DNA from 2 places in the Brevibacterium sp. K11IcPPYGO002 genome. Region 1 is predicted to be linked to the other one. Evidence: riboswitches for the same ligand, from Rfam matches in the RefSeq annotation. Region 1 holds a riboswitch; the other holds the start of a gene.
The links. Region 1 has a riboswitch for thiamine pyrophosphate ahead of QYM46_RS05450 (ECF transporter S component). Riboswitches for the same ligand answer to the same signal wherever they lie in the genome.
Positions count from the first base shown of each region.

Region 2: it holds a riboswitch for thiamine pyrophosphate, as region 1 does, so the genes downstream of both, QYM46_RS14345 (hydroxyethylthiazole kinase) here and QYM46_RS05450 (ECF transporter S component) in region 1, are expected to answer to the same signal.

Region 1 is NZ_CP131929.1:1,217,186-1,221,544, reverse strand. It holds gene QYM46_RS05455 (FN3 domain-containing metallophosphoesterase family protein) at 1-1,493, opposite strand, end outside; TPP riboswitch at 1,640-1,748, shown strand; gene QYM46_RS05450 (ECF transporter S component) at 1,771-2,397, shown strand; gene QYM46_RS05445 (ABC transporter ATP-binding protein) at 2,397-3,929, shown strand; gene QYM46_RS05440 (energy-coupling factor transporter transmembrane component T family protein) at 3,940-4,359, shown strand, end outside.
Region 2 is NZ_CP131929.1:3,117,925-3,122,283, reverse strand. It holds gene QYM46_RS14365 (sugar ABC transporter permease) at 1-18, shown strand, start outside; gene QYM46_RS14360 (SRPBCC family protein) at 204-713, opposite strand; gene QYM46_RS14355 (winged helix-turn-helix transcriptional regulator) at 827-1,291, shown strand; gene QYM46_RS14350 (DUF3800 domain-containing protein) at 1,325-2,218, opposite strand; TPP riboswitch at 2,479-2,612, shown strand; gene QYM46_RS14345 (hydroxyethylthiazole kinase) at 2,600-3,529, shown strand; gene thiE (thiamine phosphate synthase) at 3,526-4,284, shown strand; gene thiD (bifunctional hydroxymethylpyrimidine kinase/phosphomethylpyrimidine kinase) at 4,281-4,359, shown strand, end outside.

The DNA.
Region 1 (4,359 bases):
TCAGCACCTGCCGCGGAGTCGGAGCCGGCATCGGAACCGGCGCCGGCCTCCGCATCGTCATCCGGGGCTGGTTCTTCCGCCTCGGCGCGCCTGAGTTCGACATCGTCGATCTGCTCGGATGCGGCCTGAGCTTCCGCGCGCTCACCATCGGCGGGTGCCCCGCCTGCCGGCACCTCATAGGTCGTCGCTCGCAGCGCTTCGTCGCTGACTCGAACCCGGGTGAAAGCGGGCACGTCGTTGTGGACGCTCTTGCCTTCCCAGTCGAGGCCGGGAACGTAGTCATAGAACTTCGACCCTGACGAGGAGGTCAGCGTGAGGTAGAGCGTCTGCCCGTCTTCCTTCTCTTCCTCGGCTCCCGCTTCCGACCCTTCCACTCGCTTGCCTTCGCCGTCCATGAGGAAGGTGCGGTTGAAGATGTGGTCATGGCCGGAGACGACGAGGTCGATGTCATTGCGGGCCGCGACCGGAGGGATCGCCTTCCGCAGCCGTTTGACGTCGATGTCGTCCCAATGGGTTGCCGTCGAATAGATCGAGTGGTGGAACCCGAGAACAGTCCAGCGTGCCTGGTCTCCGTGCTCGGCGACGACCTCGTCGATGAACTCGGCGTGGGCATCCACGTCCGGGCTGTTCGAGTTGATGTTGAGGAACAGGACTCCATCTTCGATGAACCAGTAGTCGCCGCCGGAGGTGATGACGCCGCCACCGCCGTGGTCCTGGCTCACATTGGGTCGGTTGAAGTGCTGCTCGTAGGCTTTCGAAGACACATCGTGGTTGCCGATCGTCGTCGCCTGCGGGATCGTGCGGGTCGCTTCCGGTGCCAGGTATTGAGCATACTGCTCCTGGTTGCCGGCGGAGTTGACCTGGTCTCCCAGCGAGTAGAAGAAGCTCGGGTCGTCGGCGGTGGCCACTGCCGAGGACAGGGTCCGGTCCCAACCGGCCGCGTCGTCGGGATCTCCGCCTCCGGCGCCGACCTGGGGGTCGCCGAAGACGAGGAATTCGTCATCTCCTCCGGACGATCCCGTGGTGAACCGCTGCACCTCGGTGAACCCGTCCTCGTCGCTGCCGACCTGGTAGGCGTAGTCGGTGTCGGGTTCCAGGTCGGTCATGCTCGCGTGGTTGTAGTGGCGTTTGAGGTCGGTGGCGAGACCGGAGTCCGTGGTCTCAGCCGCTGCCGCGTCGGCGGGAAGTTCACCCCCCTCGAGTTCACTCACCGGTGCCCACCGGACCTCTCCCCCGCCGGAGCTCTCACTCATCCACGAGAGGTTGCGCGTCGTCGAGTCGGCCCCGACCTGCAGCACCGCGTCGGTGATCGCCTCACTCCCCGCATCCGCCTCGGCGGGCGTGTCCGTCGGGTCCTGGCTCGCGGTCGCACTCGGTCCGCCCGAGCCGAGAGATGGTTCGGCGCGCACGGGCACCGGGGCCGCCACCAGAGCGGCGAGCAGGGTGGCGGCGGACAGGGCACTGAGTGGTCGCTTGAGTCGTTGAGTGTTCACCCGCCCATTCCTACCGATCAGTAGTGTCTGGTCGTTCGAGGCCCGTCGACGAGACAGGGAACGGGAGGTGAATCGTCGATGACGGATCCCGGCCTCCGCGTCGCTTCCGCTCCCGGTCGCTGCTTCGCTCACCTGTTGTACAGTGGTGGCTACGACAGGGGAGCGCCGTCAGGGGCGCTGAGAGTGCAGAAGAAGCTGCAGACCCTCGAACCTGATGCGGTCAGTACCGCCGAAGGAAGTCGAGACTCTTCACCCCTCCTTGATATGAGGAGGCACAATGCCGGAAACCACCGCGCCGACCACCACCCCCGCCCGCGCGCGGGCCTTCACCGCGGCGCCGAAATCCAAGCAGTGGCGGGTCGTCGACTATGTCACCACCGCCGTGCTCGGCATCGCGGTGGGACTCGTCTTCTGGGTTCTCGCGCTGAGCTGGAAGGTTCTCGAACTCGCCTTCCAGGCATTCCCGCCGTCGATCGGCCTCATCGCCGGTCTCTGGGTGCTGGCCGGTCCGCTGGCCGGTGCCATCATCCGCAAACCCGGTGCCGCGCTCCTGTGCGAACTCATCGCCGCCATCGTCGAAGCCGTGCTCGGCTCCCACTTCGGGGCGACCGTTCTGCTCTCGGGACTGCTGCAGGGCCTCGGTGCCGAACTCGTCTTCGCCGCTTTCGGCTACAAACGCTTCACCCTGTGGGTCACCGCCGCTTCGGGCGTGCTGGCCGCGGCGTTCATGGCCGTGAGCGAGAACATCATGTACAACGCCGAATGGCAGTTCGGCTTCCAGGCGATCTACGCGGTCTGTGCGATCATCTCCGGCCTCGTCATCTCCGGGATCGGCGCGTGGTACGCCTACCGGGCGATCGCGGCCACCGGGGCTCTGAGCTCCTTCGCCTCCGGCCGTCGCTGATGGCGCTGCCGATCACGGCCGCGGGCTTCTCATGGACGCACACCGACCGTGAGGCACCGGCGGTCGGTCCGCTCGACCTGGAGATCGCGGCCGGAGAGAAGGTGCTGCTGCTCGGCGCCTCCGGAGCCGGGAAATCGACGTTCCTCCACGCCGTCGCCGGTGTCCTGCCCGAGGAATCGGGTGAGGCCACCGGTGAACTCCTCGTCGGCGGTGAGAAACCGGATCCTCGCCGAGGATGCACCGGGCTGGTCCTCCAAGATCCCGATTCGCAGGTGATCTTCTCCCGCATCGGTGATGATGTGGCGTTCGGGATGGAGAACCTCGGACTCCCGGCCGCGGTCATCGAGGCTCAGGTTCCCAGATCTCTGCAGGCCTTGGGACTCGATCTGGCCCCGGAGCATCCGAGTGCCGCTCTGTCCGGCGGGCAGAAGCAGCGGCTGGCTCTGGCCGGGATCCATGCGATGGCCCCGGAGGTCATCGTCCTCGACGAACCGACCGCCAATATCGATCCCGCCTCGGCGACCGAGGTCCGCGATGCCGTGCTCACCGTGCAGGCCGAGACACAGGCGACCATGCTCGTCGTCGAACACCGGGTCGAGCTGTGGATCGAGCACGTCGACCGTGTCGTCGTACTCGGCCGTGACGGGATCGTCGCCCAAGGTCCGCCCGAGCGGATCTTCTCCGATCCGGACCTGACCGAAACGCTCATCGGCTGCGGCATCTGGATTCCGCAGGACTCCCCCACCCCGCGCCGAGGCGGGGCCGCAGGAAGCGGTGGGACGTCGGGCCGCCTCGGCGAGGTTCTGCTGCGCACAGATCGGCTCAGTGTTGCTCGACCGCGCATGGCCACCCCCGCCGCGACCGGCTTGGACCTGAGACTGAGCGCCGGTCAGGCGCTCGGAATCGTCGGCGCCAACGGGGCAGGCAAATCAACCACGGCCCTGACCTTGGCCGGCCTGCTGCCCGAATTCTCCGGGCAGGTCTTCGCCGAGGCGGCCCTGCGGGAAGGAGCCAAACGACCCCGACCGTTCGCGTGGCCGTCGAAGCAGTTGGCGGCGCGCATCGGCATGGTCTTCCAGGAACCAGCCCACCAGTTCCTCACTTCGAGCGTGGCGGCCGAACTCGAACTGGGTCCCCGGCTGGCAGGGTGGTCTGCCGCCGAGTCGCAGGCACGGGTGGATGAGCTTCTTGAGGGGCTCGGGCTCGTCGGGTTGGCGCAGGCTCATCCGCAGAGTCTCTCCGGTGGGGAGAAGCGACGCCTGTCGGTGGCGGCGATGCTGGCTCCCCGGCCCCGGGTGCTCATCGTCGATGAGCCGACCTTCGGTCAGGATGCGCTGACGTGGGCGGGGTTGGTGGAGATGTTCCTCGATGCTTTGGAACACGGCTCCGCGGTGGTCGCGGTCAGCCACGATCTGGCGCTCCTCGAGGCCATCGGCGCCGATCTCCTCGAGCTCGGCGACCGCAGCAGCGCTGCACGAGTCGGCGACAATGAGTCGGATTCGCATGTCAAGGCGGGTGATAGCGGTGAGTGACAGTCTCGATATGCATTCTCTCCCCGCACCCGAGGCCGCCGTAGAAGATCCGGGGCAGCTCATCCCCGTGGTGCGTTCCACCGCTTTGGCTCGGTGCAATCCGCTGACGAAGATCGCAGTCGCGCTCATTCTCATGGTCGGGGCGCTGCTGAGCATCGATCCGGTCTCTGCGGGGGTGGTGCTGCTGGCAGCAGTGCTGGCGCTGCCGGCGACGGGACTCGATCTGGTGGCGGCGGCCAAGCGGCTGTGGTTCCTGCCCGCCGGCGCTCTGCTCGCCGCTTGGGGCACGGCTCTGTTGGCGGAGAAGACCGGGGATGTGGTCGTCGACTTCGGCCCCGTCCTGTTCACCACAGGGTCCCTGGCCGCGGCTGCGGCGATCTTCGTCCGCGCCCTCGCCTTGGCGATCCCGCTCATCGTGCTCGCATCGACG
Region 2 (4,359 bases), 1.9 Mb from region 1:
TACGTCGGGCGGGGGTAGCAGGGCGAGTCGGCGGCACAGGGGCGTTGGCTCAGCGCTGAGCGCTCAAGTTGTCGTCGACCGCTCGGTTCCGCAAGAGCTCCCTCTGCCGACCGCTCGCCTGAGCGTCGAGCGCGCAATGCACAGCTTGATACAGCGACGTTAAGTCGAGCGGTCGGTGCTGACGAGATACGAGGTTCTGAAAGTCACGGCTCGGAGATCAGTTCGGCCTCGATCGCCGGAGTGATCGGGTTGCCCACTCCCGTCGTGATGAGCTGGTGCAGGCTGTCGTGGGCGTGGCGTGTCCATCCTCGAGCGCATCCGTCATAGCAGGCCAGCGCCGGGGTCAAGCCCACATGGGTGAATGTCAGCCGAATGCCTGACACCGTGGGCTCGATGTCGAAGCGCACGGTCGTCCCGGCCCACTCATCGATCTCGTCGGGTGAGGTTCCGAACTGGTTGTCCAGGATTCTCCAGACGACCCGTTCCGAGGGAACCAGCTCGATGATCTCGGCGCGGGTGGTGTGGATCTGCGGCACCGTGTAGACGAATTCGCCGAGGCGGTCGGGCGCCCCGTCGATGCGCTGCGACCACCAGCCGCGCACATTCGTCACCGCATCGAAGACTGCGTGTGGTGATTGCGTGACCTCATAGCTGAAGGTGAAGTCCGATGATGATTCGGTGTCGGGAAGAGCAGTGGGATTGTGTGCAGACATTGTCAGGCTCCTTTGCCGTTGTATGTCATTCTCTCAACTTGCGTCATGCAAGTCGATGGATCGATCATCCCACTATGCTTTCGTCATGCAAGTGAATAGGTAGACTCTCTTCTATGTTGGGCAGAACGTATGACGATGAAGTGTGTTCGATCGCGCGGACCTTGGAGATCGTAGGCGAACGCTGGAGCCTGCTGATCATCAGAAACGCGCTCTTCGCCGGGGTCACTCGCTTCGGCGACTTCCAGAAGCGATTGGGAGTGGCGACCAACATCCTCACCAAGCGGCTCGACGGCTTCGTCGATGCCGGAGTCATGACTCGGCAGCCGAATCCATCCGGAGTCGAGTACGTGCTCACCGACAAGGGACATGATCTCAAAGGCGTGCTCATTGCGTTCACCGAATGGGGAGATCGCTGGGAAGCGCCGAACGGGAGGCCGATCATCTACCGACACGACGACTGTGAAGGCGAAGTGCACAACTCGATTCGCTGTGACTCCTGTGGTCAGCAGCCTGACATCGTCACCGTCTCCAAAGGGCCGGGAATGCCCGACGAGAAATGGGCGCACCGGCAGAAGTAGGGCATCACAGCGGAGTGCGGAGCTGAACTTGGACTATTTTCGTTTGACAGTAGCGTGCTTGACCTTTTGCAGTTTCGCGAGATCTTCTGGACTCATAGGCCCGGTGTGCAATCCATCCGGGTAAGGCCTCTCTGCTTTGAATACGTCGAAGTTGTTCAGATCGCCCAGCGAACTCTGCCAGAGGCGAAGCTTGGATTCGTATGTGATGCGATGGTGCATGTGGCTGCCGAGAGCCTGAGGTACCCAGTCGTACTTTGATTCGCGTTCGAGTTGGTAGTCGATGGCTCGGCTGACAGATGCTGATATCCAATTGGCAAGCTGAATATTGGAGCTGAGAGCACTGTCGATGTGCATGGGCGGCTCAATGGCAGCATTCATTTCCCTGAATTCTTGGGCACGCGAGAATATGTGTGCGTATATCGTCGCTACTCTTGCAGCCCGTTGCTTCTCATTGATCTGGTCCATCAGCATCAGTAGATTCTCGCCGCAATTGTCCGCGTGACGACAGAGACGATTGACCGACTCTCGCATAGCTGAAGCTTCGCGTTGCTCATCGGAGAGTCGCACCTGCTTCCTGGTGCCGACCTCCTTCTGTTCGGCATAGAAGAAGACGCGTCCGCTCAGTTCTGCGAGCCTGTTGATCAGTCCGCGAAAGACACGGATCTGCTCACCGTAACTTCGCCAAGCGTCTGGGGTGAAGATATCTGAGCCCTTTCGCTCCCAGCGGCCCGGGTTCTCCACGCCCCGAAGCTCGCTGGCAAAGACGCGTCGCTTCTCTGCTGTGAAGATCTGACCGAATCTCCGAGCCGAGCTTTCGGGAATGACGAAGCCTGCATAGCCGAAGACGGGATTAGTGTTGAATCTCGGGTGGTCTTTGGCGACGTAAGGGCCGGGTTCACCGATCTCATCGATATAGGCGAGCAGCATGGGCAAACTTTACCTAGCGGCTCTGACACGAGGCCCAACGCAAAAACCCACGTCTGAGACGTGGGCTTGCGACTTGGCGCTCTAGGAGGTGAACTCCTTGCTACCACTTCAATAATCTCACAGCACCGAGGTCCGCGCAATCAGTCTTGCACGGAGACTCAACGGCCAGCATGGCGCACAACGTGGATCGGCGCTCATTCCCCGGCTTGACCTTGTGACTGTGGAAGTCGCCCGTGTCCGGACAGGCTGATACAGTCGAAGCCAATGACATGGGGTGCCTCATGAGGATCCGTTCGCACCGAGACGCTGCGCACGGAGGACACCGAGGCTGAGAGAACACCCATCGAACCTGATCTGGGCCATACTAGCGAAGGGATCGTCATGGTTGACTTCGACCTGCGTTCTGCGAATGCGCGACTGCGCGCAAGCAATCCACTCATCCAGTGCATCACGAACACCGTCGTGCAGCAGTTCAGCGCGAACGTGCTCCTGGCCGTCGGCGCCTCCCCGGCGATGCTCGACCATGAGGCCGATGCCGGACAGTTCGCCGGAATCGCCAGCGGAGTTCTCGTCAACTTCGGAACCGCCTCGAACCACCAGCTGCTCGCAGCCGATGCCGCCATCGACGTCGCCAACGCCGCCGGCAAGCCCTGGGTCCTCGACCCCGTGAGCGTCGGCGCCGTTGACTTCCGCACCTCCCGCATCCGCCGCGCCGCTGCCGATCACCCCACCGCCATCCGCGGCAATGCCTCCGAGATCGCCGCACTCGCCGGTGTGGGACTCGGCGGTCGTGGAGTGGACTCCACCGATGAAGTCGACGCCGTCCTTCCCGCCGCCGCAAAGCTGTCCCGAGAAACCGGTGCCATCGTCGCCGTCTCCGGACCCACCGATGCCGTCGTCGCCCATATCGACGGCGCCGACCACGTCGCCCGCGTCTCCGGCGGACATGAGTTCATGCCGCTCGTCATCGGCACCGGGTGCTCACTCGGCGCCGTCACCGTCGCTTACCTGGCTTCCGCCCGGGCGGGACTGGCGGACCCCGACGCCGACGTCTCAGCAATCAACGCCGCGGACGGTAACGCGAACGGTGGGGCCGCCTCGGCGAGATTCGAAGCCGTCGTCGCCGCCCACTCCCACTTCGCGGTCGCAGGAGAACTCGCCGCCGATGGCGCGAAGGGACCCGGCAGCTACTCGGTGAACTTCCTCGATGCGCTCCATGCCGTCGACGGCGACCGACTCGCACAGGCGAGAATCAGCCTCGACACGCTCACTTCTGCGAATGAAACCGCCGGCAAAGGCGTCCAGGCATGACCGCCGGATCCGCCCACATCGCTGACAACTCGGCCGACGACAGCGCGACCGTGAACGACCGAGTAGACGCAACCGACCGCTTCGCCGGAATCGACACGCGCCTCTGCCTCGTCACCGACTCCGCGCAATGCGAAGCCGCCGGCCGCACCGTCGCCGAGACCGTGCAGGCCGCCGTCGACGGGGGAGTGGGCATCGTCCAGGTCCGCGACAAAGACATCGACGATGCAGCCTTCTACTCGCTCACCCGCCAGGTCATCGCCGCAGTCGACGCCGCCACCCGCGACACCGACCGCACGGTCCCCGTCGTCCTCAACGACCGCGTCGAGGTGGCCCGCCGCCTCATCGACGAAGGCGAGAACGTGCACATCCACGTCGGCCAAACTGACACCACCGTCGCCGAGGTGCGCGCCGCCCTGGGTGCGGCACCGCTCATCGGTCTCTCGGCCGCGAACAGCGACGAATTCGCCGCCGGCCGCAACTCCGGAGTCGTCGATCTCGTCGGCATCGGACCGGTCTATGACACCTCCACGAAAGCCGACGCCCCCGTCGGCATCGGACCGGACCGCCTCGGCGAATTGGCGGCAGAAGCCGGCCTCCCCGCCGTCGCCATCGGCGGCATCACCGCCGACCGCGCCCCCGACCTGCACGGACGTGGACTGATCGGAATCTGTGTGGTCTCGGCGATCTGCCTGGCCGACGATCCGAAGTCGGCGGCCGAAGAGCTGCTGGCCGCTTTCACCGGGAGCGACCAGTGACGACCCGCCCGCCGATCACCTTGTCCATCGCCGGCACCGACCCCTCCGGCGGCGCCGGAATCCACGCCGACCTCA